2 regions of the Sphingobium sp. TomTYG72 genome follow, and region 2 is predicted to be linked to the other one. Evidence: predicted binding sites of a transcription regulator. Region 2 holds the regulator's gene; the other holds the start of a gene.
What was found. The regulator LexA, encoded in region 2, represses DNA repair genes until DNA is damaged. The targets are predictions, from matches to a motif close to GTTCCNCNCTTGTTCT.
Positions count from the first base shown of each region.

Region 1 (15,126 bases), 440 kb from region 2:
TCTGGCGATGCAGCAATTGCGTATCGGTGACCGCAAGGAGGCGCGACGCAATTTACTGCCCATGGCCTATAACCCCCATGGCGGCAACCTTGCCGAGACCGCAAGCACAGTATTGGAACGGATGGACAAGGAACCGAACTGGGATGGGACCGGCATGTCCGGCACGGGGCCTGACAATGCTGTAGCTATTGGACCTTAGGCACCTCGTCAGGGCGGAGACGCCTCAGTTTCGGAGCGGTATCCATCTGCGCCGCATCTTTAATGCCCATGCGCAAGTCCTCACGCGTTTGATGGATCGAGGCAATAACCGGCCCCATCGCCACGCCTAGGTCGATGAGCGCGGTTTCTGCGAGTTGCAGCGAGCTTTCAAGCGTCTCGGGAACCGCATCGCTTGCGCCCGCCTGGTAGAGCTGTGCCGCATGATCAGTATCGCGCGCACGGGCGATGATCGGCAAATCCGGGACCCATCCACGCACCCGTTTCGTGACACGCACCGAAAGCACGGGATCGTCCATGGTAAGGATCAACGCTCGCGCATGGCCCAAACGGAGCTTGTCGAGCATTTCCACGCGGGCTACGTCCCCGAAGAGGATCGGGTAGCCGCCACGACGCCCCTCCGCCACTACGTCCGGATCCGACTCGACAACGGTGAAACGCTGGTTGTGGAGGCGAAGCAGGTCGCACACCATTCGCCCGACGCGCCCGAACCCGATTACGACCGCCGCCGCCTCGGTGCTTTCCTGCTGTAGGTCTGGCGCTTCCTCGCCCAACGCCATTTCCAGCCTGCGCGCAATGTCGTGACCGATACGTGCGAGAAGTGGCGTGATCGTCAGGCCGATGGCTGTGACGATCTGCCAAAAGGCGGCGGTCGACGGGAGGATGAGCTTGGCTGCTGCTGCTGTCGAAAGCACGATGAGGGTGGTTTCAGAAGGACTTGCCATCAGCACGCCAACTTCTAGAGCCACACCCTTTCGCGCGCCCGAAAAATAAAGGAGCGCGGCGGTGACCAGTGTTTTGACCAGGACAACTCCAACGACCGCAAGAACAAGGCTAGGCCAGTTCGCCAGGATCACCCGGACATCCAGGCTCATGCCCACAGTGATAAGGAACACACCAAGCGCCAGCCCCTTGAAGGGCGCTGTCATCACTTCCACCTCACCATGATATTCGGTCTCTGCGATGAGTAGCCCTGCCAGCAGTGCGCCGACGATTGGCGAAAGGCCTGCGAGCGAAGTCGCGATGCTCGAAACGATGACCACCAGCAGACTGGCTGCAAGAAAAACTTCAGGGCTTTTGGTCCGCGCGGCCTGGCTGAAGATATGTGACAGGAAAATGCGGCCAAGAACGAGCATCACCGCGATCGTGATGCCGCCTTTTAGCAGCGTATTGGCCAGTTCGCCCCAGGCACCCTCAGGACTAGAGGCTACTGACGGCGCGAGCGCGCCGAGCATGAATATTATGGGGACCAGCGCCAGATCCTCGAACAATAGCATCGCGAACGCGGCCCGGCCCACCGCGCTTTGCGTGCCCACCATAGGGAGCACCACGGCCGTCGAGGAAAGGGCCAGGGCAAGACCCAATCCGACCGCTCCTGCAGTTGGCTGTCCCAGAAAGTAGAGCCCCAAAGCGATCAGCGATGCGCCGCCGATTAGTTCGGCAGCGCCGACACCAAACACTTGGGCGCGCATTGTCCAGAGGCGACGAAAGCTGAGCTCAAGTCCGATCGAAAAGAGAAGTAATATGACACCAAGCTCAGCGAATGGTTCAATCGCTCCTCTGTTTGAGATGGTGACATGATAAAGCCACGGATATTCGGCGACCAACGCGCCAAGGCCCGATGGGCCGACGGCTAGTCCCACCAGAATGAAACCAATGACGGGGCTGATCCTCAAGCGTGCAAAGCCGGGGATCACCAACCCGGCGGCACCCAGAATGACGAGGGAATCGCTGAAGCTTTGTGGATTGATTGCACCGGCCATGCGCCATCATTGCGGTAAGCGCGGCAGAATATCCAGCCTTGCGGCAAATTCACGTGCCTATGCGTGATACCCCTGGTGCGGACGGCGGGACTTGAACCCGCATTCCCAGGGGGAGGCGGATTTTAAGTCCGCTGCGTCTACCGATTTCGCCACGTCCGCGTGGCGCTCCCCTGACCCTTCCGAACGCGCAGGTCAAGATGCGCTGGCGTTCACTGCGCTTTACTGTTCAGCCGTTCGCGCATTTCCTTGCCAGGCTTGAAGTAGGGCACCCGCTTGGCTGAAACAGGAACTTGCTCGCCGGTGCGTGGATTGCGTCCAGTCCGTGCATCCCGCGCACGAGTGGTAAACGCGCCGAAACCGCGCAATTCTACCCGGCCGCCACCCGACAGGCGGTCAACAATCTCTTTGAAGAAGAGGTCTACAATCCTCTCGACCTCTTGAAGGCCAAGGTCCGGATTTTCCTCTGCCAGAGTCTGAATTAATTCCGAGCGTATCATTGGTGCTCCAGCTCCCCCTTCTGGTTCCCAGTTTTGTCATAGTGAGTCCCTACCCACATGACAATTATCCAATGTCGGTAGTTGTTTTCTCATTTTGGGATAGAAAAAGCCCGCCGGAAGAAGTTCCGACGGGCCTATTACTTTAGTTGTATCCGAAGGGATTAGCCTTCGTTCTTGGCCTTCAGCGCTTCGCCCAAGATGTCGCCCAGCGACGCGCCGCTGTCGGACGAGCCATATTGAGCGACTGCCTGCTTCTCTTCTGCAATCTGCAGAGCCTTGATCGAGAAGGTCGGCTTCTTGGCCCGATCGAAGCCGGTAACCAGTGCGTCGAACTTCTGACCGATCTGGAAGCGCTCTGAACGCTGTTCGTCGCGGTCGCGGCCAAGGTCGCTGCGCTTGATGAAGCCGGTTGCGCCGTCGTCGCCAGCCTGGACTTCCAGACCACCGTCGCGAACTTCCAGAACCGTGACGGTGATCGTCTGGTTCTTGTTCAGACCAGCTGCAGCGGCGGTGGTGCCGCCAGCGGCCGGGCCGCCACGCTCAAGCTGCTTCATGCCAAGGCTGATGCGCTCCTTCTCGACGTCGATGTCGAGAACAACGGCCTGAACCGACTCGCCCTTGCGGTGCAGAGCCAGCGCGTCTTCGCCCGAAATGCCCCATGCGATGTCCGACATGTGGACCATGCCGTCCACGTCGCCGTCCAGGCCGATGAATAGACCGAATTCGGTCGCGTTCTTGACTTCGCCCTCGACGGTCGAACCGATCGGGTGACGTTCGGCAAAGCTGTCCCAGGGGTTGTTCTGGGCCTGCTTGAGGCCGAGCGAGATACGACGCTTTTCGGGATCGACTTCCAGAACCAGAACTTCGACTTCCTGGCTGGTCGAAACGATCTTGCCGGGGTGGACGTTCTTCTTGGTCCAGGACATTTCCGAAACGTGGACCAGACCTTCGATGCCCGGCTCCAGTTCGACGAACGCACCATATTCGGTGATGTTCGTGACGCGGCCCGACAGCTTGGCGCCGACGGGATACTTGGCGCTGGCGCCTTCCCACGGATCGCTTTCCAGCTGCTTCATGCCAAGGCTGATGCGCTGGGTGTCGCGGTTGATGCGGATGATCTGAACGCGGACGGTGTCGCCGATGTTGATCATCTCGTTCGGGTGGTTGATGCGCTTGTACGACAGGTCGGTGACGTGCAGCAGGCCATCGATGCCGCCCAGATCAACGAACGCACCGTAATCGGTGATGTTCTTGACGACGCCCTCGATGATCTGACCTTCAGCCAGCGTCTGGATGAGGCCCGAGCGCTGTTCGGCGCGGGTTTCTTCCAGAATGGCGCGGCGCGACACGACGATGTTGCCACGGCGGCGATCCATCTTGAGGATCTGGAAAGGCTGCGGAATGTCCATCAGCGGGGTCACGTCGCGCACGGGGCGGATGTCGACCTGGCTGCCGGGGAGGAACGCCACGGCGCCGTCGAGGTCGACGGTGAAGCCGCCCTTGACGCGGCCGAAGATGACGCCTTCGACGCGAGCATTTTCGGTGAACTCGGATTCCAGCTTGTCCCAAGCGGCTTCGCGGCGAGCGCGGTCGCGCGACAGCATGGCTTCGCCATGGGCGTTTTCGACGCGGTCGACATAGACTTCGACTTCGTCGCCGACCTTCAGGTCAGCCTTCTGGCCCGGCGCGGCGAATTCGCGCAGCGGCACGCGGCCTTCCGACTTCAAGCCGACGTCGATCAGCGCCATGTCGTTTTCGATGCCGGTAACGGTGCCCTTTACGACGCGGCCTTCAAAGCCGCCGTCTTCGCCACCGAGAGAATCATTGAGAAGCGCGGCGAAATCGTCGCGCGAGGGGAATGCCGTAGAGGCCATGGTAGTTCCTTCACTCGTCATTGCTGGCCTACCGGTTGTATCCGGTGGTCTTTCAGGCCAAACCGTCCGCACGGCCGGATTGCCGGGCGAACATCCGTTCGGCCATGTCGGGTGAGACGCTCTTTGGATAAGCGAAAAGGGCGCCCGGGATTCCCAAGCGCCGTCATCGCGTCAGGCCTGTCGCCGACGTTCCAACTGGGCGTCCACCAGTATAATGGCCTGCTGGACGGCGGCGTCTATAGTCAAATTGCTGGTGTCGAGCAAGTCCGCGCCATCAGCCATTCGCAGCGGCGCATGATCCCGGCTCATGTCGCGAGTGTCGCGTGCCTGAATATCTGCGATCAAGCTATCCATGTCTGGGTGTCCGCCATGGGAAAGCGCATCATCATAGCGACGCTTGGCGCGCACGTGAACGCTCGCCGTGACAAAGACCTTCGCATCCGCATCCGGTGCGATCACCGTCCCGATATCGCGGCCGTCAAGTATCGCGCCACCCGGTCGGGTCGCAAAATCGCGCTGTCGCTGGACGAGTGCCTGGCGAACGCTCGGGTGGATGGAAACGCGGGAAGCGAGCGAGCCGACGGCCTCGCTCCGCAGCGCAGGGTCGCAGAGGACTGCATCGTCAAAATCGCAAGCGGAAACCGCATCGGCTTCGTGGTCCGGATCGCCCCCGGCTTTCAGCACAGCAAGCCCGACCGCACGATAGAGCAGGCCAGTGTCGAGGACGGGCAACCCATAATGGCGTCCGAGCGCCTTGGCGATCGTACCTTTACCCGATGCTGCGGGACCGTCCACGGCTATGATCATTGTGCTTTGCCTTTCCGCAACGTCTTGGCGAGACCAATGACGGCTATCACGGCCCAGACGACCTCCAGCGCCATCGATGCGACGTTGAAATGAACCGTCAGTGAGTAGATCAGCAGCAACGAACCGATCAGATTGAGAAAATTGAAGAGCCTGAAGTTCAGCACCTTCGCCACATTGCTGTAGGCGTAAGCAATAACCATGAGGCCGCTGCCAACAAGGCCAACCACGTTGGGAAAATCGAAATTCACGCCATCGCGCCGAGCGTTTGTAAGAGCGCGGTAAAGCCGGGGAAGCTGGTCGCGACCGGGCGCATGTCATCGATGGTGACGCCGTTTTTGGACACAAGACCGGCAACCGCAAAGCTCATGGCGATACGATGATCCAGCTTCGTCGCGATGGGGCCGCCGCCGGGCAGGAGCGTACCTCCGCTTCCCTCGATGACGATGCCGTCCTCCAGTTCCTCCACTCTAACGCCGATGGCGCGAAGGCCCGCCGCCATGGTCGCGATACGATCAGATTCCTTGACCCGCAATTCTTCAAGGCCTCGGAAGGTGCTGCGCCCTTCGGCAAGGGCAGCCGCGATGAAGGCGACCGGATATTCATCGATCATGGAGGGCGCGCGGGCGGGGTCTGGTTCGACGCCCGTCAGGCGGGACGCAGTGACGACGATGTCTCCCACCGGTTCCCCGCCGACTTCGCGCGGGTTCTCGATGACGATGTCGCCGCCCATCTCGCGCAGCAGATCGATCAATCCTGCTCGGGTGGTATTCAGGCCGACATTTTCAATGGTAATCTTCGAGCCGGGGACAAGCAGCGCGGCGACCGTGGGGAAGGCTGCCGACGAGGGGTCGCCGGGTACGGTGATGGCTTGGGGACGAAGTTCGGCCTCGCCTTTTAATGTGATGATCCGTGTTCCATCCGCATCGACTTCTACGTCGAGGTCAGCGCCAAAGCCCTTGAGCATCCGCTCGCTGTGATCGCGAGTCGGAACCGGCTCGACGACGCGCGTGACCCCGGGGGTGTTCAAACCCGCCAGCAAGATGGCAGATTTTACCTGCGCTGATGCGACCGGAAGGCGATAATCAAGCGCCACGGCCGGACAGGCGCCCCGCATGGTGAGCGGTAGCCGTTGTCCAGGGCTGGTGGTGAAGCTGGCGCCCATATGGGACAGCGGCTCGGTGACGCGTTGCATCGGGCGCTTGCTCAGCGATGCATCTCCGATGAAAGTCGCAGTGATGCCATGGCTTGCGATCAGGCCCATGAGGAGGCGGGTCGATGTGCCGCTGTTGCCCATGTCCAAAGCTGTTTGGGGTTGCAGCAATCCGCCCACGCCCACGCCCCGAATGTGCCAGATGCCATCATCGTCTCGTTGGATCTCCGCGCCCATCGCACGCATCGCCGCGGCAGTGGCCAACACATCCTCTCCTTCCAACAGGCCTTCGACGCGGCTTTCCCCAACGGCCAGTGCAGAGAGCATGAGTGAACGATGCGAAATGCTTTTGTCTCCCGGCACCCTTACACTGCCCGCAAGCGGAGGAGAGCTGGAGAAGGTCATGGGAACAGGCTGATCGGAAGAAGTGGTCACGGGTCAATCCGTTTGTCAGGAAACTGAAAAATTGCGCCCGGCTTTTGACAGCGCGGTTCCGCTATGGCAAGGCGCCCGTCGCTTCGCGGGCGACATGGTCGCGCCGCGTGATATTCGTTGAAGCACTCGTAAGAAGGACAAGGCCGGACATGGTCAAGGCTGAATGGGGCACGAAGCGTACCTGCCCGAAATGCGCCACGCGCTTCTATGACCTGGGCAAGGACGACCCGGTCACCTGCATCAACTGCAACACCGCCTGGGAACCCGAACCGGTCCTGAAGTCGAAGCAGCCGCTGCCGTACGAGGAAGCGCCGAAGAAGGTTATCGAAACCGCCGACGGGGAGCTGGAGACGGCAGATGATGATCTGGACCTTGATCTGGACGTTGATGATGATGGCGATTCGCCGGACAATGACGTTGACCTGGGCGGTGACGATGACCTCGGCGTGGATGCCGCCGCCGACGACGGCGACGACGACAATTAAGTAATTTTGTGCTTGCCAAGGAAGTTGCTGCCTCCTAATGGCAGCGACCTCCGAAGCGCCGGTCCCAAGCGGCGCTGACACTGGTAACGGGGCCTTAGCTCAGCTGGGAGAGCGCCTGCATGGCATGCAGGAGGTCAGCGGTTCGATCCCGCTAGGCTCCACCAGTTTTCCGGACGGCCCAAGCCTCACCTGTATAGCCCGGAAGCTATCAAGCGGGTGCTTGCCATCCTATATCGGCCGACGGCTCCATGCCGGACATGGCCTAATCCATTGGGATGCGATATGATGTCGCGCAACGATGGGGCCTTAGCTCAGCTGGGAGAGCGCCTGCATGGCATGCAGGAGGTCAGCGGTTCGATCCCGCTAGGCTCCACCATCTTCCTTCGCGATAGGCTGGCACTAGTCATCAGCGAATGGCAGCTACGCTCGCCAGATCGTGCCTCAGGGCGTGGTGTAGCGTTTGATCGCCATCGCGCTTCAGCAGGTGGTGAGAGGGAGCGCTGGAATAGTGACCCTCCTCCGGCAAACGACGAGATACTTTAGGAACGCTGACCAAGCTGATAGTTGACGCGCATGAGCCGCACGAGAACTGACTTGGTCAAGTTCAAGCTGGCTGCACGAAGCTGTCCATCACACGCTTACGGCCAGCAGTTTCAAAATCTATCTCGAGTTTGTTGCCTTCGATCTCCGCAATCGTGCCGTAACCAAATTTCTGGTGAAATACGCGCAACCCCAGATGCATGTCATCTCGCCCCTTATTGCCGAGGGACACAGCCGACGCGCGCGCTTCAACGATCCGTACGGGTTCGCGGGAGAACTGGCCATTTTGTTGCGCCCGCTGCCAGCCTGGGCCGCGCCCGCTGCCTCGTTGCACGTTGGAGAAGGGATCAGCGCGCTCGGACCAGTTGGCACGCCATAGGGATGCGCCGCCCGCCATGCTGCTTTCCTCCTCGACATGTTCCGGAGGTAACTCGCCTACGAACCGTGACGGGATGGAACTGGTCCACTGGCCATATATTCTCCGGTTTGCGGCATGAAGGATGACGCACAGCTTCCTGGCGCGGGTAATCGCCACATAGGCGAGCCGACGTTCTTCCTCCAGACTGTTGAGACCGCCTTCGTCCAACGCCCGTTGCGAAGGAAAAATACCCTCTTCCCAGCCCGCCAGAAAAACGGTGTCGAATTCGAGCCCTTTGGCCGCATGGATGGTCATGATCGTGACCTTCCGTTCCTCGGCTTGCGCATCATTGTCCATGACTAGCGACACATGTTCGAGGAACGCGCCCAGCGTTTCATATTCCTCCATCGCGCGGGTAAGTTCATTCAGGTTTTCGAGGCGACCTGCGCTTTCGGCTGTGCGTTCTGCCTGAAGCATTGCCGTGTAGCCGCTTTCGTCCAGTATCTGGCGCGCGAGTTCGGCATGGGGAAGTTGGGTCGCACGGTCGCGCCAGCGGGCCAAATCCCCGACAAAGGCGCCAAGGCTGCGGCGCGCCTGCGGAGTCATTTCGTCGGTATCGAGAATTCGTGCAGCCGCGAGCGCTAAGGGTATGGCCTCGGCCCGAGCAAGGCGGTGAAGTTTCTCCACGGCTTTGTCACCTAAGCCGCGCTTGGGAACATTGACGATCCTTTCAAACGCCAGGTCGTCGGCCGGTTGGTTGACGAGACGAAGATAGGCAAGCGCGTCGCGTATTTCGGCCCGCTCATAGAAGCGAAAGCCGCCCACAATCCGATACGCGAGACCGATCTGAATGAACCGATCTTCAAATTCGCGGGTCTGGTGCTGTGCCCGGACAAGGATGGCCACATCTTCCAATGATCGCCCCGAGCGCTCGATCGCCTCGATTTCGTCGCCGACGCGGCGAGCCTCTTCTGGCCCGTCCCAAACGCCGATGACGCGGACTTTCTCCCCGATGTCGATGTCGGTCCAGAGCGTCTTGCCTAGCCTGTTGCCGTTTTCGGCGATCACACCGGACGCGGCGCCCAGGATATGGGGCGTGGATCGGTAATTCTGCTCCAGGCGGACAATCTTGGCGCCCGGGAAGTCCTTTTCAAATCGCAGGATGTTGGCGACTTCCGCGCCCCGCCACGAATAGATGGACTGATCGTCATCACCCACGCAGCAAATATTCTTGCGCTGCTGAGCGAGTAGACGGAGCCAGAGATACTGGCTGCTGTTCGTGTCCTGATACTCGTCCACCATGATATAGCGGAACCGCTGCTGATAGCTTTCGAGCACATCCCGGTGACGCTTCAATATGGTGAGTACATGGAGCAGCAAGTCGCCGAAGTCGCAGGCGTTTACATCACGAAGGCGGGCCTGATAGGCAGCATATAATTTCTGCCCGCGCCCATTTCCGTAAGATTCGCTATCTCCCGCGCTGATTTCGTCAGGCGTCAGCCCCTTATTCTTCCATTGATCGATCAAGCCACCCAGCTGCCGCGCTGGCCAGCGCTTTTCATCAATCCCTTCAGCCTGGATCAGTTGCTTCATCAGCCGAAGCTGATCGTCGGTATCAAGAATGGTGAAGTTCGATTGCAGCCCGACCAATTCGGCATGTCTGCGAAGCATTTTGGCAGCGATGGCATGAAATGTGCCGAGCCATGGCATGCCTTCCACCGCCGGACCGATCATACGTCCGACACGCTCGCGCATCTCGCGCGCGGCCTTGTTGGTGAAGGTGACCGCCAGGATTTCCGACGGATAGGCACGGCGCGTAGCTATAAGATGCGCCAGTCTTGCGGTCAGCGCAGCCGTCTTGCCGGTTCCGGCGCCCGCCAGAACAAGAACCGGACCTTCGACAGTGAGGACGGCTTCCCGTTGCGGCTCATTGAGGCCCTGAAGATAGGGCGGATCATCAGGCGAGGGAGCGGGAAGGGTCATGGTCAACAACTAGGGAGCATGGATAGAGGGAGCAAGGGCCAGTCCCCCCTTGCGACTGAAGACGATCCATGAGAACAAAAGGCGAATCATGCAAGGGGAAAGGCTATGGCCACTGGACGGTGCCAATGTGGTGCGATTCATTATGAGGCTTTGGGCGAACCTGTTTACAGCGCTCTTTGCCACTGCAATGACTGCCGCCGCAGCGCTGGAGCGCCAATGGTTGCGTGGACGCTGTTCGCCGAGGACGACGTCAAGGTGACCGGGGAGCCGACCCTTTATCAATCCTCGAAGGAAGCCACGCGGCACTTCTGCGCCAGATGTGGAACAGGTCTTTTTTATCGCAATGCCACGTCCTTTCCGGGGATGGTCGATATTCAGGCATCAACTTTCGACAACCCCTCGGCCTTTCCTCCCGTCATTCATGTCCAATGGGCCGAAGCTGTACCATGGATGGAGAGGGTCCACGCAATGCCGCATGTCGAACGCTATCCCGACGGGTAGGCGTCATTCGTTTGGTGGCGGCATAGCAACAACTCGTCGTCCATATCGGAACGCGTGCGTCACTTATCCGGTTGTTCCCCCGCCAAAAGGCAGAACGGGTTGATGGAACAGGAAAGGATGACCCATGAAATCGATCATGCTTGCGGGTGCCGCTATGCTGGCTTTTACCAACGGCGCTACTGGCATTGCGATCGCTCAGGGTGCGCCGGAAAGCACGGCTCAGCCCCCAGCCACTGATAGCATGCCGACGGATCCGGCGGTTCCAGCTACGCCTGCGAGCCCTGCAACTGCGGCAGATCCCAATGCTGGTCAGCCGACGGGAGAGGTTCCAGCCGACACTGGCATGATACCCGCAACGCCGGGTATGCCCAAGGACCCCGCCGCGCCTGTGGGCAGTTCGGCCAATCCGGTGACCGTTGGCGGTAACATGACCCCTCCGCCTGCGGGCGGTAAAGACTATCCGCTATGCAGTCGTACGGTACAGGATAGCTGCATCAATCCAGGCGAGGCGCCGCGTTCGAAGAAGATGGCGCGCAGGCATCGCTGACCGGAGAAACGGTGCCGGGCAGGGCAGCGATCAGCGCTGCCAGCCCGGTCCTGTCTTTGGCGGCGTCCGCCAGGCTGTGCTGGTCGAGTACCGCCAGAAAAGCTGTAGTTGCGGCCTTCAAAATGCCCGATAGGCCACAAGCGGCGCGGAGGCCGCAGCCTGCGCAGTCTGCCAGGTTCATGTCCGTTTCGGTGTGACGGACAACATCCCCCAGCCTGATTGCTTCAGGAGCGCGGGCAAGGGTGAAGCCGCCGCCTCTGCCGCGCCGGGTCAGGATGAACCCGCCTTGGCCGAGGTGGTGGACGACTTTCATCAAATGATTGCGCGAAAGAGCGTAGGCGTCGGCGACCTCGGGGATGGTTGCGCGACCTGTTGGCGTGACGGCCAGATGGATGAGGACGCGCAGGGCGTAGTCGGTGTGGCGGGTCAATTGCATGAGGGAATGCGTTAATTGAACGGGGTTTGCAGATCAAACATGTAGCTTGTTTACATGTTTAAAGATGTACCGTAAAGGCGTCTTTACCGAGTCTCTAGTTCAAAGGGGTGCATATATGAGCCAGCTCAGCGCTGAAACCATCGCGATCGTCAAGGCAACCGCTCCCGCGCTGCGGAGCCATGGGGTGGAGATCACGACCGCCATGTATGCGCGCCTGTTCCAGGATGCGTCGATCAGGGACATGTTCGATCAGGCGGCACAGGACAGCGGCGAGCAGCCCAAGCGGCTGGCCGCGGCGATCCTGGGCTATGCCGAGAATATCGACAAGTTGCAGGCGCTCACCGGCGCGGTCGAGCGCATGGTGCAGCGGCATGTCGAAACCGGCGTGAAGGCCGAGCATTATCCCAAGGTTGCCGAAGCACTGCTGCCCGCGATCCGCGATGTGCTGGGCGCGGAAGTTGCCACGGACGCTGTGCTGGAAGCGTGGGGCAAGGCCTATTGGTTCCTCGCCGAGATATTAATTGGCAAGGAAGCGCAGGCTTATGAGGATGCTGAGGCTGCTTGATTGATGGGTGGATGGGGATGCCTCCTGGGGCGTTCCCCTCTCCCTAGCCCTCTCCCCTAAAGGGGAGAGGGAATCGCTCTTAACAGGGTCAGGCGGGCTTTGCCGACGTCGCGGGTTGCGTCGATGGTGAAGCCCTTGACCGCCACATCTTCGCGGCGATCGGTTTCGATGCTGATCCAGGTCGCGGGGCCGGTCCAACCCAGACGGCTTAACTTGTCGAGAGCGACGACGCCTGCGCCGCTGTTATAAGGCGGGTCCATGAAAATGAGGTCCAGCGGTTTCAACGCGGGGCCGAGCGACAGGACGCTGCTCTGGCGGATGTCCGGCCGGATGCCGAGCTTGTCGCCATTGGCGCGGATCACATTCAGAGCCGCCTGATCCTGTTCAACGAAAAGGCAGCTAGCCGCACCACGGGACAGGGCTTCAAAGCCCAAGGCGCCCGATCCTGCAAAGAAATCGCCGACGGCCAGCCCTTCAAATGATCCGATGCGGCTCACGAGCATGGAAAAAAGCGTTTCGCGCGTACGGTCGGCCGTGGGGCGAGTGGCGTCGCCCTTGGGAGCTGCCAGCGGGCGGCCGCGCCATTGGCCTGCGATGATTCTCATGATTGGCGTCCATGCAGAAGGAAAGCCCTGAGACAAGCGCAGGGCGAACGGGTTGAGCTTCAGGATTTGGGCGTCTTCAAGCTCTTGCGGAAGACGATGAGGTCGTGCTGGCGCACTTCCTCCACCGCGCCCGACGCGAGCTCGCCGAGGTGGAAAGGGCCATAGCTGGTGCGGATGAGGCGGCTCACCTGTAGGCCCAGATGCTCCAGAACGCGCCGCACTTCGCGGTTCTTGCCCTCCGTGAGGGTCATTTCGATCCACTGGTTGCGGCCGGTGCGGCGTTCCAGATTGGCTTCGATCTGGCCATAGCGAATGCCGTCAATCTCTATGCCCATAAACAGGTCTTCAAGCTGGGCTTGGCTGATTTCGCCAAAGGCGCGGGCGCGATAGGTGCGCGGCACGCCGGTCGCGGGCAATTCCATCTGCCGCTTGAATTCGCCATCGGTGGTAAGGAGCAGCAGCCCCTCCGTGGTCATATCCAGACGGCCGATGGGCATGAGGCGGGGCAGGTCGGCGGGCAAGCGGTCGTAGATGGTGGGACGGCCGCGCGGATCGCGCTCGGTCGTCAAATAGCCCGACGGCTTGTGAAAGAGGAAGAGACGGGCGGGAGCGGGTTGCGCCACCGGGTTGCCATCCACCGCCACGCCATTGAGCGAGGTCAGCAGGGTCGCCGGGGTCGAGATCAATTGGCCATCGAGAGTGACCCGGCCTTCCTCGATCATCCGTTCTACTTCCCGGCGCGAGGCGACCCCGGCGCGGGCGAGCAGCTTTGCGATGCGTTGCGGTTCGTTCGTGCCGCTGGCGGCAGCGGCCATGCGCGCCGGATGGGGATTTGCTGGCTTGGCCGGAGCAGCGCTTCTTTTCTTGAAAGGCGGACGGGCAGGGCGCGACGAACCGGCGGGCTTGCCGTCCGTGGGGCGCCGGGGGCCGCCCGGTCCTGTCCTGCGCGGCGGTGCTGATTTTTTCGGCGGCTCCACGCTCGGTTCCTTTTAACGAAGCGACGGCATTCCCATATCGGAGATGCCGGGAAAATGACGAATAGTGCCGTCCTGTCGCCGAGTGCGCAGGATCGGCCGCAACTCCCTTAAGGGGTCGCGCGTTTGATCGGGTGCATGGCGCATATGGGGCGGATCGGCAAATGTTTTTCGGGCTAGTCAAAGGGGACTCGAAGCCACGGCAGCAGGCACAGGCCATCATCAGCGTGCTGGTGGTGGAAGATGAGCCTTTGGTCGCCTTCGACAATGAGCATGTGCTGGAGCAGGCCGGCTACCGCGTTGCCGCGACGGTCGAGGATTATGACCATGCAATCAGCGTCATTGAGCAGGACGAGGTCGATCTGGTGATCGCCGACATCACGCTGCATGGCGACAAGACGGGCATTGATGTGGCGCGACATGCCTATGCAAAGGGGCTGGCGGTGCTGTTCGTGAGCGGGACCTGCCCGGTGGATGCGCATGAGATGGCGGTCGGGTGCCTGGCCAAGCCCTATTTGCCGCGGGATCTGCTGGCTTCGATTGGGGTGATTGAGGCGGTGCTGCGTGGTGGGGACCTGCCGCGCGTGCCGCGTGGGTTGCATTTGTTTGATCGGGTGGGGTGAGGGTGGCGAGGCGCGGATGCGCTTTTGGTTGATGACAGGTTCAACTGGGGAACAGGTCACTAACGACCAGTTGTTGCCGTTTGGATTAATCTCTAACTTGTTCAGAAGCGGAAATTCGTTCAGCCCGAGTGCGGCCTGAGGAGTAGTGTGAATGAGTGTTGGCTGGCAGGACATCGCGTTCCAAATTGAAGCTCCACTCGCTCAGGAAGTTGCGGCGGCGTGGTCATGGCTATTTCCCGAGCAATGGACAACTTTGGTTTGCTCGACGGTGGGCGGCATCTTCTTTCAAACGGCAAACGGATTGGTTCACTGGCTAGACACTGGGACAGGTCTGGTTGAGCAGGTATCGACCAGCAAAGATCAGTTTGAAACCATCCTGCGCTCAAATTTGCAGTTGGTCGAAGAATGGTTTCTACCGGGCTTGATTGAACAACTCCACGATGCAGGAAAGCGTGCTGGCGTGGGGCAATGCTATGCCTTCACTATCTTACCTATTTTCGCGGAAGGTAAGTATGTGCCCGATAATATGTTTGTCGTGCCGGTGAGAGAGCAACTTTTAGGCATGGCAAATATCCATCAGCAGCTAAGCACTGTCCCAGATGGTTCAACCGTTCGCGTCAAGGTCACAGATTGAAAGCTACGTCTACTATGCGCGTTTGTCGTCCTTAAGCCGACAGTCCCCTAACCACCCCATCCAAGGCATTCCCCTCCCGCAGGCGGGAGGGGTTAGGGGTGGGCGCGAGCGTAGCGAGCCTTGCGTGAGCCCA
Region 1 is NZ_AP027336.1:922,397-937,522, reverse strand. It holds gene ACZ5U1_RS04805 (hypothetical protein) at 1-199, shown strand, start outside; gene ACZ5U1_RS04800 (cation:proton antiporter domain-containing protein) at 186-1,979, opposite strand; tRNA gene ACZ5U1_RS04795 (tRNA-Leu) at 2,053-2,138, opposite strand; gene ACZ5U1_RS04790 (integration host factor subunit beta) at 2,189-2,476, opposite strand; gene rpsA (30S ribosomal protein S1) at 2,638-4,350, opposite strand; gene cmk ((d)CMP kinase) at 4,522-5,157, opposite strand; gene ACZ5U1_RS04775 (CBU_0592 family membrane protein) at 5,154-5,405, opposite strand; gene aroA (3-phosphoshikimate 1-carboxyvinyltransferase) at 5,402-6,742, opposite strand; gene ACZ5U1_RS04765 (TIGR02300 family protein) at 6,892-7,227, shown strand; tRNA gene ACZ5U1_RS04760 (tRNA-Ala) at 7,316-7,391, shown strand; tRNA gene ACZ5U1_RS04755 (tRNA-Ala) at 7,528-7,603, shown strand; gene ACZ5U1_RS04750 (ATP-dependent helicase) at 7,832-10,108, opposite strand; gene ACZ5U1_RS04745 (GFA family protein) at 10,214-10,609, shown strand; gene ACZ5U1_RS04740 (Fe-S oxidoreductase) at 10,734-11,156, shown strand; gene ACZ5U1_RS04735 (Rrf2 family transcriptional regulator) at 11,104-11,592, opposite strand; gene ACZ5U1_RS04730 (globin domain-containing protein) at 11,708-12,157, shown strand; gene rsmD (16S rRNA (guanine(966)-N(2))-methyltransferase RsmD) at 12,214-12,762, opposite strand; gene ACZ5U1_RS04720 (pseudouridine synthase) at 12,822-13,739, opposite strand; gene ACZ5U1_RS04715 (response regulator) at 13,901-14,359, shown strand; gene ACZ5U1_RS04710 (hypothetical protein) at 14,511-14,993, shown strand.
Region 1: a site for LexA is predicted at 10,180-10,195, ahead of ACZ5U1_RS04750 (ATP-dependent helicase). Genes of this name have one in related genera too.

Region 2 (15,126 bases):
CCGGTCGTCATTCTCCTTGGAAGCTGGCGAGCCGACATAGAGGAAATAGGCCAGGCCCACGACTTGCCAGATCAGCTGGAGAAATTCCGACTGCCAATTTTCGAATGTGTCCCGGCCCATCTCGATGGCATAGGCCGCCAGTTCAGGCGCCTGCCCGTGCGTTCGTGCCTCGTCCACATAGGCCCACCAGCCAAACACCCAATGACCCACGATCGACACCAGAAAGAACAGGGCCGTGATCCAACCATAGGCGTAGCGCTTCATACCATCCTCCCTCATGTCGCTCCGGAAGGACAACGCAGAAGCATGTAGCCGGTTCAGCCAGCTACATGCGCCGATTCCGATTGGCCCGGCGCGCTTCGCTCTCTATAGCCATGGTCCCATGATCCTCGTCATCGACAATTATGACAGCTTCACCTGGAATCTGGTCCATTACCTCATGGAACTGGGCGCAGAGGTGGAGGTTGTCCGCAACGACGCCATTTCGGCAGGCCAGGCCCTCTCCAGCGGCGCGAGCGCCTTCCTGCTTTCGCCCGGCCCCTGCACGCCTAATGAAGCGGGCGTCAGCCTTGACCTCGTCGCCGCAGCCGCCGACGCGGGCGCACCCCTGCTGGGCGTATGCCTCGGCCATCAGGCGATCGGCCAGCATTTCGGCGGTCAGGTCGTGCGCGGCGGCCTGATGCATGGCAAGACCTCCCCCGTTACCCATGACGGCACAGGGCTTTTCGCGGGCATTCCATCCCCCTTCACCGCGACCCGCTATCATTCGCTCATCGTCGATAACATTCCGCAGAGCCTCGTCGTGAATGCGACCAGCGAGGATGGCTCCGTCATGGCCTTCCGTCATCAGAGCCTTCCCATCCACTCGGTTCAGTTCCATCCGGAAAGCATCGCCACCGAATATGGGCATGAGATGCTGGCCAACTTCATGCGGATCGCCGGGATTCCGGTGAAGGAACGCGCGGCGGCCTGATTCCGTCGGACTTTCCCGCACCCCGCCCTCGACTCCTGCGGCCCGTCATGATTAAGGCAAAGGCGATGACCCGCCTGCCTGATCCCGCAGCGCCGCTGAGCGCTACCGAGGCCGCCGCCGCCTTCGATCTGCTGTTCGACGGCGACCTGCCAGAGGCGGAGATTGCCGCCTTCCTCGTCACCATGGCGCAACGTGGCGAAAGCGCGACGGAGATCGCCGCCGCCGCACGCGCCATGCGCGCGCGCATGATCCCCATCGCCGCCCCGGCTGGCGCGATCGACGTCTGCGGCACGGGTGGTGACGGCCATCACACGCTCAACGTCTCGACCGCCGTCAGCCTCGTGGTAGCCGCCGCCGGAGTGCCCGTCGCCAAGCATGGCAACCGCGCCGCCTCGTCCAAGGCCGGAGCCGCCGACACGCTCGAAGCACTCGGTCTCGATCTCGATCGCGTCGCCGATACGGCAGAGGCAACGCTGAGCGACCTCGGCATCTGCTTCCTGTTTGCGCAGAAACATCACCCCGCGCTCAAACGCTTCGGCCCCATTCGCAAGGCGATCGGCCAGCGCACCATCTTCAACCTGATGGGACCGCTCGCCAATCCGGCGGGCGTGCGCCGTCAACTGGTCGGCATCGCCCGCCCCGCCTATGTCCCCATCTATGCCGAGGCGCTGGCGGACCTTGGGGTCGACCGCGCGATGATCGTCTCGGGCGATGAAGGTCTCGACGAACTCTCCCTCGCGGGCGGCAACGACGTCGCGGAAGTCACTGCGCAGGGCATCGTCGCCATGCGCCGCCTGTCCGCTGCCGACGCTGGACTACCTACGCACCCGGTTGAGGCGATACGCGGCGGTGACCCTGCTCATAACGCCGCCGCCCTGCGCGCCCTGCTTCAGGGCGAGACGGGCGCCTATCGCGATGCGGTACTGCTGAACGCAGCCGCCGCCCTTGTCGTAGCTGATGCGGTTGCCGATCTGCGCGAAGGCGTCGAGGAAGCGGCCGAAACCATCGACCGCGGGCTTGCCAACGCGCTGCTCAATTGCTGGATTGCCTATAAATGACGAACAAGCTGATCGAAATCTGCGACACGAAACGTGAGGAAGTGGCCCGTCGCAAGGCCGCCATCACCGTCTCCTCCCTCCACGCCCGCGCCGCCGAACAGACGCCGCCGCGCGGCTTCCGTCAGGCGCTCGACAGCGCCGCCCGTTCCGGCTTCGGCCTGATCGCCGAGATCAAAAAGGCCAGCCCGTCGAAAGGCCTGATCCGCGAGAATTTCGATCCGCCTGCCCATGCGCAGGCCTATGCAGCCGCTGGCGCCGCCTGTCTCTCGGTCCTCACGGACGAACCCTATTTTCAGGGCCATGACGATTATCTCATGGCCGCCCGCTGCGCCTGCGCCCTGCCCGTCCTGCGCAAGGATTTCATGGTCGATCCCTGGCAGGTGCTGGAAAGCCGTTCGCTCGGCGCCGACGCCATCCTCATCATCGCCGCCGCGCTGGACGACAATCAGATGGCCGAGATTGAAGACGCCGCCATCGGCCTTGGCATGGATGCCCTCGTAGAGGTCCATGACGCCCATGAACTTGAACGCGCGCTGAAGCTCCGCTCGCGACTGATCGGCGTCAACAACCGCGACCTGCGCGACTTCAGCGTCGATTTCGCCCGCACCTATGAACTGGTCGGCCATGCTCCGGAAGGCTGCACCTTCGTCGCCGAAAGCGGCCTTGGCAGCCATGCCGATCTGGTCGCCATGTCCGAACATGGCGTCCGCTGCTTCCTGGTGGGCGAAAGCCTGATGCGCCAGCCCGATGTCGAAGCCGCCACCCACGCGCTACTGACCGGCGCATGAGCAAGCTCACCCATCTTGATGAGGATGGATCGGCCCATATGGTCGATGTTTCCGCCAAGGCCGTGACTGCCCGTGAAGCCATCGCCACCGGCTACATCGCAATGAGTGCCGAAGCTGCAACCGCCATCGGCCAGGGACTGGTGAAGAAAGGCGATGTCCTCGCGGTGGCACGCGTGGCGGGCATCATGGCGGCAAAGCGAACCGCCGACCTCATCCCGCTCTGTCATCCCATCGCCCTGACCTCCGTCATAATCGAGTTCGATCTAGAAGCAGAGGGCGTCACCGTCACCGCTACCGCCAGAAGCGCGGGCCAGACCGGCGTCGAGATGGAGGCGCTGACCGCCACCTCCGTTGCGCTGCTGACCATCTACGACATGGCAAAGGCGCTCGATAAGGGCATGATCATCGGCAATGTCCGGCTGCTCGCAAAGTCGGGCGGCAAGTCGGGCGACTGGCGGGCCGCATGAGCCTGCTCCCGGTCGCGGAGGCTCAGGCGCGCTTGCTTGCGCTGGGCGGCCGATTGCCGGAGGAGGACGTACCCGTTTCGGCCTGCGCAGGCCGCTGGCTCGCGCGTGACATCTTCGCCCTGCGCGATCAGCCTTGGGCAGATCTTTCGGCCATGGACGGCTATGCCATTCGCGCGGCAGAATGGCCCGGCCCGTGGCGCCTAACCGCTGAAAGCACAGCAGGCGGCTCCCTTCCCGCCCCTTTGGCTCCGGGGGAATGCTGTCGCATCTTCACCGGCGCACCACTGCCGCCCGGCGCCGATACGGTCCTGATCCAGGAAGATGCGCGGCTGGACGGCCAGCTCGTGCATCCCCTCGGCTCTCCACTACCCACAGGACGAAACGTGCGCCCGGCGGCAAGCGATTTTGGCGCAAATCATCTATTGCTCCCTGCCGGTGCCGCATTGGGGGCCGCGCAAATTGCTCTTGCCGTTCTTGGGGGCCACGGAACGCTCTCGGTCGGCGGCCGTCCGCGCGTTGCCCTGATCTCTACCGGCAATGAACTCGTTCCCCCTGGAGCGCCCACGCCATCCGGCTGCCTGCCGTCCTCGAATGCGCCCATGCTCGCCGCCATGCTCGGCCAGGCAGGCGCGGAGGTGATCGACATCGGCATCGTTCCCGACGATCTGGACGCAACGGTCCGGGCGCTCAAAGAAGCCGCTACGGCCGACATCATCGTTTCGACCGGAGGCGCCTCGGTCGGTGATCATGACTTGGTGCGGCCAGCTTTCCAGGCGGCGGGCGGCACTCTGGATTTCTGGAAGATTCGCATGCGCCCCGGCAAGCCGCTCATGGCGGGAAAGCTGGGTGACACCCTATTCCTCGGCCTCCCCGGCAACCCCGTGTCCGCCTTCGTGACAGCAACGCTGTTCCTGCTGCCGCTCGTCCGGCACATCGCCGGAGCCGCCAACCCGCTACCGCGCACGACGATCGCGGAACTCGCCGCGCCACTTCCTGCGACAGGATCGCGCGACGACTATCTTCGCGCCTATCTCACTGATGCTGGTTTGGTCTCGGTTACTTCGCAGGACAGCGCCGCTACCGCGGCCCTGGCTCAAGCGGGGTGCCTGATCCTTCGACCGGCCGACTCACCCCCGGCCGCCGCAGGTGACAAAGTAACCATCGTTCCGCTTTGACAATGAGAAAGGGGCCGCAAAGCGGCCCCTCCCCGTGATCCAACCGAACGTAGATCAGCGCTGCTGCTTGCTGTGATCGCTCTTGTCCTTGCGGCTTTCGCCCATTTGACCTTGGCGATTTTCCTGCTGCTGCTGACGCCCGCCCTGGCTTGAGCGGTCACCACCTTGCTGGCGGCGCTGTTTGTCCTGATCGTTCTGGTTCGCCATCTTACTCTCCTATTCACCCTCTTTGGGAAGGCCGCTATTCAACGGCTGTGACGCAGGTCCGTTCCTTTCGTTACGCTTGGCGCAACCTGCTTGACTTGCCTCCTTACGTTTCCTATGCGTTCTCCATCCGTTCCATGGAGGATAAGTCGGCATGCTGACGCCCAAGCAACAGGAATTGCTCAGCTTCATTCAAACTCGGCTCGAGGAAGGCGGGGTTTCGCCTTCGTTCGAGGAGATGAAGGAAGCGCTCGATCTGCGGTCGAAATCCGGGATTCACCGATTGATTAATGCGCTGGAAGAACGCGGGTTCATCCGTCGCCTGCCGAACCGGGCGCGCGCGCTGGAGGTTCTGAAACTTCCTGAAGCAATGCATCGCGCCCCCAAGGTCGCATCGACACCCAAACCGCAACTGTCGGCCAAGCCCCCGGTCGCAGCCAACGACGTGATCGACATCCCCCTTCACGGTCGGATTGCCGCAGGCGTCCCAATCGAAGCCATGGAAGGACAGAATATGCTGTCCGTTCCTGCGGCTCTACTGGGTGCCGGAGATCATTATGCTCTTGAGGTTTCTGGCGATTCGATGATCGATGCGGGCATCCTCGACGGCGACTTCGCACTGATCCAGCGCACTGAAGTAGCGCGCGAGGGGCAAATCGTGGTTGCACTGATTGAGGATAGCGAGGCGACGCTGAAATATTATCATCGCCAGGGGCCTAAGGTCAGGCTCGATCCGGCCAACAATGCTTATGAGCCGCAAATCTACGATTCGCAGCAGGTGCGCATTCAAGGAAAGCTCGCTGGTCTGCTGCGACGGTACAACTGACCGGATCGGCGGCGCGCCGGTAAATAGGAAGGCCGGGCGACCCACGGATGTGCGTCGCCCACTGTTTTCCCGGTTCGCACGGTTCCTCCATCAAGATCGATCGCCAGCCCGCCGGTATGTGCCAACAGCCGCCGATCCGCTTTAAGCCAACGAGGTTTGCACCATGAAGGCAAGCGACGGTCGGCGATAACTATATCCGCGCGCGCACAATCCCGTATCAGGGTATCCTTGGGCACGACAACGCCGCTTCTTGTTACCAACAGCTGCCATATGCGCTCTCCCCCGCTCAGCGCCACCATGCACAAGTCCAAGGAACAGCGGGCCTCGGGCAAGTCTGCAAGGGCACCCAGCGCACCTTCATAGCCTGCACTTTCCGCGATCATATCGCGGACATAATCTCCGGCCCGTTCGCGCAGGATATGCATGCCGCCGTCCTGCCCGCGCACGGCCACATGACGCCCATCCGCCGTTACAAGAATCTCCGGAGGCGAACTCATCATAATGATCGTCATGCCCAGCACCACGGGAGCCAGTCCCGCCCATCGCCAAGCGCTTCGCCAGAGCAGGCACCAAAGTCCGCCCAGCACGATAATCCCGAAGATCATGTTGGAGATGGAAGGCGCAGTAACGACCGCCCAGGGACTTGCCGCCACCCCATGCGCGATCAACAGCAGCAGATCGAGCGCGCGGGAAGTCAACCACCAGGCAGGAGCCCCCAGACCGGCAACATCCAACAGTAAAGCCAGCGCTTCCAATGGCATCACGACAAAGGTCGTCAGGGGAATAGCCACAAGGTTTGCGAAAGCGCCTATCATGCCCGCCTTGTGAAAGTGGAACAGCGCGATCGGCGCCAGGGCCAGTTCAACCGCAAAGCCCGTGAAAAGCAGGACAGCAAGTTGCCGCAACAATCGGCGATGGGCCAACTCCTCCCGGGCCGCCGCAAACGCGCGAAAACGGGGATGCTCCCCTAGAGCGACAATGGCGATCACGGCGGCGAAGCTCATCTGGAAGCTTGGCCCCGACAGCGCCTCAGGCCACACCAACAGAACCACCAGTGCACCGGCGGCTATTAGCCGCAAGGTGATGGCTTCGCGCCCAAGCGCAAGCCCCCCCAGCACCAGCAATGCAGCGATACAGGATCGAACCGTTGGCACTTCCGCGCCAGTCAACAAAGTATATCCAATGCCCGCCAGCGCGCCACCCGCCGCAGCGATCAGCATCAACGGCCAGTCCAGTGCTGCGCGCCGACTGAGCGCCATGATCCGCATCAGCAGAAAAATGACCGCGCCGATGAGGGCGGTGACGTGCAGCCCGCTGATCGAAAGCAAATGGGCAAGGCCACTGCGACGCATCGCGTCCGCGTCCGCCTCGCTGATGGCGCCCTGATCCCCCGTCGCCAGCGCCGCGGCTATGCCCGCTCCCTCTCCATTCGCATTCTTCAATATGTGCGCGAAAAGACGATTGTGCAGAGGCGGCGCCTCCGTTGATGGGCGCAGCACGACGATAGGCTTGAGCGCGCGTCCTGTTGCCCCAATCCCCTGAAAATAAGCGCGACGCGAAAAATCATAGCTACCCGGCAGGCTCGCTTCGGCAGGAGGCATCAACCGGGTGCGAAAGCGAATGATGGCGCCTTTGCCAACCCCTTCGGGTAGATCCGCCGCCGCTATGTTCACCCGGATCAGGGAAGGCAGCATAGGCATGTTTATCGGACGTATAGATACGCGACTCATCTGCTGCGCAGGCACCGTATCGGCTGACCTGACTTCGCCAGTTACTTCTACAAATGCCGCACGCGGCAATGGCGCCGTGCCGACAATCAGGGCTTTCCCCCATATCAACAGGCAGCCGGACGCCGCGAGCAGACCGCCCCATATAAGCGCATGGCGTATCCGGCCGCCCTCCGGTAGCATCAATCCGCCGCTCGCGATCGCAATCGCGCAACAGCAAAAAGACAACCATGTCAGCTGGTTAGGCAGAAATAACCAGCCCGCTATGCCCAGCCCAAGGCCCACCGGCACCCAAAGCGCGAGTTGCTCACGCTCAGCCTCCAATGCCTGTTCGAGCCGCACGAAAAGCTGATCGCCGCTGCGCCTTATTATCGGGGCAACGGAGGTTTGTCGTGGCTCAAAAGCCATGCTAGGGGGCGTCGCGTTCATGAATGAGCAAGGCGGATGTCGAGGAATAAATCGGTGAGTGCAACGGGTTTGAACAAGCAGGTGGTAACCCGTTTCGCGCCATCGCCCACGGGATTTCTTCATATCGGCGGCGCACGCACCGCGTTGTTCAACTGGTTATTCGCCCGGCACCATGGCGGCAAGTTCCTGTTGCGTATCGAAGATACCGATCGCGCCCGTTCGACCGAGGAAGCTGTCGCCGCGATCTTCGACGGCCTTGAATGGCTCGGCCTTGCAGGCGACGAGCCCGCCGTCTTTCAGTTTGAGCGATCGCAGCGGCACGCGGAGGTCGCTAACCAGTTGCTCGCGGCTGGCCATGCCTATCGCTGCTACGCGACCCCCGAAGAATTGGCTGAACTGCGCGAACAGCAGCGCGCCGCAAAGCAGCCGATGCGTTATGATGGCCGCTGGCGGGGCCGTGATCCGTCGGAAGCTCCGGCCGATGCTCCGTTCGTCATCCGGCTCAAGGCGCCGCGCGAAGGCGAGACGGTCATCGAGGATGCGGTCCAGGGCCGGGTAGTCGTGCAGAATGCGGAACTGGATGACATGATCCTGCTCCGCTCCGACGGGACGCCAACCTATATGCTCGCCGTCGTTGTCGATGATAACGACATGGGCGTCACACATGTAATCCGCGGCGACGACCATCTGAACAATGCGTTTCGCCAGCTCGGCATTATTAAGGCGATGGGCTGGGAAGAGCCGGTCTATGCCCATATCCCGTTGATCCACGGATCGGACGGCGCAAAGCTATCGAAGCGGCATGGCGCGCTGGGTGTCGATGCCTATCGCGATGAGATGGGCATGCTGCCCGAAGCCGTGCTCAATTATCTTCTGCGCCTCGGCTGGGGCTATGGCGATGAAGAAACCATCTCGCGAGATCGCGCGATCGAGCTGTTCGACATAAGCGGCGTGGGCCGGTCCCCCTCCCGCTTCGACATCAAGAAGCTCGAAAATCTCAACGCATTCTACCTGCGCGAGGCCGACGACCAGCGCCTGGCGGAACTGGTCCTGCCGCGCGTGGCGCAACGGCTTGGCACAACCCCGTCGGCTGAGGCGATGGCGCTCCTCGCGCAAGCCATGCCTTCGCTCAAACCGCGCGCGAAGACGCTTAACGAGATTGCCGAGGGCGCCGAGTTCCTATTCAAGGCAAGCCCGCTGGATTTTGACGACAAGGCTATTGCTCTGCTAGCCGACTCGGCGCGCGAACTGCTTGGGAAGACCGCCGACGCTCTTGATTCCGTCCCGTCCTGGACGATCGAAGCGATCGAGGAAGCGATCCGCCGCGTGGCAGAGGAAGTCGGATTGGGGTTGGGCAAAGTGGCTCAACCGCTACGCGCGGCGCTAACCGGTCGGACGGTTTCGCCGGGGATATTTGATGTCCTTTTCCTTCTTGGAAAAGACAGGAGCTTGGAGCGGCTCGCGGATGCCAGGCAGGCATCGCGCGCTGATGGCAATTAAGGAGAACGAGATGTCGGACAATAATGCCACTTTGACAGTCGGCGGCGATACCAAGGACTATGGCATCCTGAGCGGTTCCGTCGGCCCCAAGGTCATCGACGTCCGCAAGCTCTATGCCAACACCGGCATGTTCACCTATGATCCAGGCTTCACCTCGACCGCCAGCTGCGATTCCGGCCTGACCTACATCGATGGCGACGCCGGCGTCCTGCTGCATCGTGGCTACCCAATCGATCAGCTTGCAGAACAATCAAGCTTCATGGAAGTCAGCTACCTCCTGCTGAATGGCGAACTGCCCTCGAAGGCGGATCTGGAAGACTTCACCCGCACAATCACGCGCCACACCATGGTGCACGAACAGCTCACCACCTTCTATCGCGGTTTCCGCCGCGACGCGCACCCCATGGCGATCATGTGCGGCGTGGTCGGCGCTCTGTCCGCATTCTACCATGACTCGACGGACATCAATGATCCGGAACAGCGCAAGATCGCGAGCCACCGCCTGATCGCGAAGATGCCGACAATCGCGGCCATGGCGTACAAATATTCGGTGGGACAGCCTTTCGTCTATCCCCGCAACGACCTCAGCTACACCGCCAATTTCCTACGGATGACCTTCTCGGTTCCGGCCGAGGAATATGAGCCCGATCCGGTCATCGTGGACGCGATGGACAAGATCTTCATCCTGCATGCTGACCACGAGCAAAACGCATCGACGTCAACCGTCCGTCTCGCTGGCTCGTCCGGCGCCAACCCCTTCGCTTGCATCGCCGCTGGCATCGCCTGCCTCTGGGGTCCTGCGCATGGCGGCGCGAACGAAGCCGCGCTCAACATGCTGCGCGAGATCGGTACTGTTGACCGCATTCCGGAATATATCGCCCGCGCCAAGAACAAGGATGATCCGTTCCGCCTGATGGGCTTTGGCCATCGCGTGTACAAGAACTACGATCCGCGCGCGACCGTCATGCAGAAGACGGCAAAGGACGTCCTGGCAAAGCTGGGCGTCAACGATCCCGTCTTTGACGTCGCCAAGGAACTGGAGCAGATCGCGCTCAACGATCCTTACTTCATCGAAAAGAAGCTCTACCCGAATGTGGACTTCTATTCGGGCGTGATCCTGTCGGCGATCGGCTTCCCGACCGAGATGTTCACGGTGCTCTTCGCCCTCGCCCGCACGGTTGGCTGGGTCGCGCAGTGGAATGAAATGATTTCTGACCCAGCGCAGAAGATTGGCCGTCCCCGCCAGCTCTACACCGGCCCGGCAGAGCGCGACTATGTCCCGGTAAGCCAGCGCTAATCGCGGCCAACCCGGAAAAAAGAACGGCGCCAAATCGGCGCCGTTTTTTATTCTAGCTGCTTGCCGGTAGCGTCAGCGTAAATCGCGCACCCCCACCAGGGGCATCGCCGATCTGAATGTCTCCACCCATGGCCAGCGCAAGTCGGCGGGAGATATAGAGGCCAAGACCGCTACCGCCAGGATCACTCCGGCCGAGCCGTTCGAACTTTTGGAAGATGCGCTCTCGACTATCTTCCGGGACACCTGCTCCTTGGTCCATGACAGCGATCCAGGCCCGTCCGTCATCGACGCCAGTCTCTATCCGCACTTCGCTATCCTCAGGCGCGTAGCGCACAGCGTTGCCGACGAGGTTCATCAGGATTTGCAGCGCGCGCCGGAATTCACCCGTGGCGACGGTCTTATGTTCCGCTTCTGGTGGGAAAAGCCTAATCTTGCGGCCCATTGCCTTGACCACGAACAACCCCGCAGCCCGTCGCCCGATATCCGCCAGGTCCACATTCTCGGTCGCCACGGTAAAGTCCAACCTGTCGATCGCCTGCAAGTCGGCCAGATCATCGATCAGCGCCATCAAATGACGTCCCGCAGCCGCGATGTCGGAAGCATAACCCGCATAGTCCGGGCGTAGCGGCCCATCGAACTGCGCGTTGATCGAATCCGCATTGGCGATGATCCGACCCAGCGGCTGGCGCAGGGAACGGTCGAGGCGCCGCCCGAACTCTGCCGGATATATGACAACGGCGGGCGCAGGCGGCACATGCGGGGCCAGAATGGCTCGATCCAATGGAAATGCCTTGCCCCGGTATCCGAGTAGCTGCCCCGCCAGATCGAACATCGGGAACCCCGAAAGCCGGAAGCATTGCTCAGGTTCGGCAATCAAGGTCGCGATCTGGTCCCGAAAGGCGCGACGCTGCGCAAATCCGCGCAGAATGGCGAGGTCGCCCTCTTCATCCGGCCGCAGTTCAAAATAGCTGGTCAGACGGCTACCGGGTATCGGGGGCTCCTGGGGCAAAGCACTTTCCGGCCCAGCCCCTTCCAACACCATCTGGAACAGCAGTTGCGTGTCAATTTGCCAGGTCCAGCCTTCCGAGACGGCCGCAATATCTGCTTCACGGCGCATCATGTCGACAGGGGCAGCCGTCGCAGGCCGCTCATTCCATTCGATCACGGATATCTGCACGCCGTCAGCTTCGGGCTTTGCCCGCACCCACATGTCGATGTCGCCGCGCTCCGCCGCTGCGGTAACAGACCGCGAAACGGTAACAGAAAGGCGCGACGCGAGCCGCGCCAGTGCTGCCAATTGAGGAATAGCCAGCACCGCGCCAAGATCGGAGCCCGCCTCACGCTGCAAGGCCAGCAAAGGCGCATCCGCGCTCAACAGCAATCCATTCGCCGCTACAGTCGCGCGGATAATGGCAGGATGCACCGGCATATTCATCAGACAGTGATCCGCCGCAGATGATCGATTTTCGCACGCAGTGCCCGAGGCGCGCGTAATGCGTTCACCAAACCGTCCGCCTGCGCCTCTGTCAACGCCTGATACCGTTCCGCCTCCACGATGATTGCGGCGTCCGTGAGCGAGGGCCGGACGGGCCGCAATGCCATCAGCAGATGACGATAGTCGGCATCCGATCCCCCTAACGATCGGCAAAGCGCAGCCAGTTCAGGAACCGGCCCCATCACCAATATGTCAGCTACATGCGCGCTATCCATGCGCAATCGCCGAGCCGCGAGGGACGCAAATAGCAGGAACCGCCGCTGGCCCAGAGCAGCGCCCAGCAATTCGGGCACGTCGGCACGTTCACCCAGGCGGCGTACCAGCCTGTCTGCCGCGGCGATCGGGCTCCGGCTCTCATCATGTTCAGCCAATAAGGCCCACCCCGCTTTTTCGACCGCAGGCAGGATTTCTCCAGCATCCAATAACGACGTCCGCTGAACGACAGCCATCAGGCACGCGGCAGCGGTCCATAAGAGTTCCGCATAATGTTCGGCAGGAATATCCGGCTGCATCGGCTCGTCTTCCCCGCCCAGCGTCAGCCAACGTCCCTCCGCCATGGCAAGGGCGGCAAGCGCTTCCGTCACGGCTGGATCATCGGTGGGAAAGATGATCTCTGCTTCTGTCTCGTCCAATCGATCATCGGGCTGACCAAATTGCCGCAGCAATAGCGTAACACCTGCACGCATCTGCATGTGAGAGAGCAACGCCGGGCCTAGCAATGTTGGCTGAGCGCAAATGGTCGGCCAGCAAATCGCTTCGGGCTGCTGCGCCAGCAGGCTCGTCACGTCTGGCCGATCGAGAGCGAATCGCAGGGCCTGTTCGATGCCAGCGACGCAGCCGCCCAGATGGCGCCGCGTTTCGGCCATCAGCGCATCGTGACGTTCCCGCCCTTCATTGGGAAAGAAAAATGCCAGATCAATGGCATGACCTACGGGCACGGCGGACATGCCGACCAGGACGGGTGCCGCAGGCCAGCTGTCCGCCGCCGTTGGTCCGGTAAGGAACGAAAAGGCGCTCATGGCGGCCAACATAGCCGCACGTCCTTAAAATGCACTAAACCCTATGCGTGAAATATATCAGGCGGGCTTGCGCAGGATGATCGCGCCTGCGGATGCTATGGCGGCCAGCATTGCAACTTCAAAACCCATCATCGCCGCGCCCAGCGAAGTCGTCAGCAACAGAAGGATCTCTGCGCTTGCGGGTGTGAAGATCATCCAGGCCCTCGCTCCCCCCGTCCTGTTCCAGCGGTCAGCAAATTGGATGATGGCAAGCAGCAGCGCGAGGCATGTCGCCAGCACGCTCCCTCCTGCGAGGGATATCCCGCCAACCGCGAAGAAGGGGACGACGAATGCGGTCCATCCTGCGGGTGGCGATCGGAGGGCCAGCTCATCCAGCCGATCCGCGATTTCCGCAAGCCCCAATGCCAGCAATAACAAAAGGAACCCGGTCGCGGGCCAAAGCAACTCGATCGGCACTAGGGCAATCGCTCCCAATGCCATGGCCGCAATGCGCACCTGTGCCGCCGGGACTTGGGTGCGCATCAGGGCGGGACTGAACAATCGAGCGGCAGGGCACAAAATATAATGTTCAGCCAAGCCGCGCATTCTCTTCGCCGACGAACCAGCGGACATCACCGCTTGAGCGACCAGATCCGCCTGCGCCTGCCCATCGACCAGCGCTACGCGCCCGGTCAGCAGATCATCCTGTGGCACCGTGATTCGGCGAGCGCCATTCTGCACGGCCGCGCGAACGAGTGTCAGCGACAGGTCCCAGTCACCGATCATGTCGAGCGTGCCAAAAAGCAGGTCTGGACTGATCCGGGCTAGGCCAGCCCATCGCTGACCTGCATCGATCCGTTCCAACGGAGCGCTGGCATGACTGTCATCCGTGACCAGAAGGGCGTTGCCCTCGCGCTCGGCTATGGCATCGAGATGACCCTGTGCAATGACGACCCCGTCAGCAACCAGAACCACATCGGCATCACGCGGTGCGTCCCGGACCATGGACACCATATCGCGCACCAGGGCGACGGAAATCCCGTCGGCACTCAACCTGTCCACAGCCTGTGAAAGGGCAGGCGTTATGACACTCACGAGTATCATGATGCGATCTGCCCCAGCCCGGGCAGCTTGGCGCGCCTGATATTCAACCAGCGTCTGCCCCGCAAAATGCAGGCTGGCGCGAAGGACCGCCGAAGAATCGCTGGACGCCCGGCTGGCGCTGAGAATGGCCGCAAAAGTCATGCTGAGATGGAACTGACCCGTTCTTGTGTGAACCTGCCTTTTCGCAAGGCTGCCGCCATCACGCAAGCATGCTGCGATTCAACTCTGTTGAAGTCGGTCAATCGCCATTCGCAACTGACGAAGAATGCGCGGGTCGCCCCTTGCACAATCCGCTGCTTCGTCCGCCAGTGCCATAAGGTGCGTAAGACCAAAACTCGCCGCCAATCCCTTCAGCCGCCATGATGCGACTTCCCAATTCGCGTCGGACTGCGCATTGCGGAGGAGGTCCAGCTGGCGTTCGGCACTTTCCATAAATGCCACCCGCAGGTCCGCGATCAGCGCGAAATCTTCGCCGACAGCGGCAGCAAGAGCAGCATTCAGGGCGCCAGGATCGTATGACATGGGCCGAACGCTATCGGGCTTGCGTTAAGTTTTGGTAACAGGGCATTTTGTTGCGCTGAAAAGATGATAGGATGGGGTCATGACCGGGGGCAGCACCATCGTCGAATTTTGGCGAGACAAAAGCATCGCGACTTCTGACGAGTCGCGGAAGGACGATACACTGCTGTTGGAGCAGGTCGTCCATGACAGCGATGAAGACGGCGAGGGGGAGGAGCACCGCGATCCTTTCAGTCGGCGGACGCAGGCCATATTCGGCTTTGCAGCTCTGCTGTGGCTCGGCTTTGCTGGATGGGCGACAGTCTCGACGAACCAATGGCAGGCAGGCCCTGCCGTTTGGCCTGGCCTGATCACGACCATGTTGCTTCCGGTCGTGGGGCTCGGCGTCTGCTATCTGCTGCTCGCTCGCACCAGCCGAGCCGAGTCGCGCCGCTATCTCGACACGGCGCGCGCGCTACACGCGGAGGCGGAGCAGCTGGAAGCCCGGCTCAGCCGCATTAACAGTCAGCTGGCTAGCGCCCGCGAAGCTATGCAGGACCAGGCCGAACTGCTCGACAGCTACGGCGCGGCGGCCAGCAGCAATATGG
Region 2 is NZ_AP027336.1:478,237-493,362, reverse strand. It holds gene ACZ5U1_RS02570 (DUF6766 family protein) at 1-264, opposite strand, end outside; gene ACZ5U1_RS02565 (anthranilate synthase component II) at 383-973, shown strand; gene trpD (anthranilate phosphoribosyltransferase) at 1,039-2,031, shown strand; gene trpC (indole-3-glycerol phosphate synthase TrpC) at 2,028-2,819, shown strand; gene moaC (cyclic pyranopterin monophosphate synthase MoaC) at 2,816-3,286, shown strand; gene ACZ5U1_RS02545 (molybdopterin molybdotransferase MoeA) at 3,283-4,461, shown strand; gene ACZ5U1_RS02540 (hypothetical protein) at 4,516-4,668, opposite strand; gene lexA (transcriptional repressor LexA) at 4,820-5,491, shown strand; gene ACZ5U1_RS02530 (ComEC/Rec2 family competence protein) at 5,452-7,626, opposite strand; gene gltX (glutamate--tRNA ligase) at 7,663-9,126, shown strand; gene ACZ5U1_RS02520 (citrate synthase) at 9,137-10,423, shown strand; gene ACZ5U1_RS02515 (sensor histidine kinase) at 10,476-11,858, opposite strand; gene ACZ5U1_RS02510 (DUF2336 domain-containing protein) at 11,858-12,949, opposite strand; gene ACZ5U1_RS02505 (hypothetical protein) at 12,995-14,161, opposite strand; gene ACZ5U1_RS02500 (Hpt domain-containing protein) at 14,240-14,542, opposite strand; gene ACZ5U1_RS02495 (coiled-coil domain-containing protein) at 14,622-15,126, shown strand, end outside.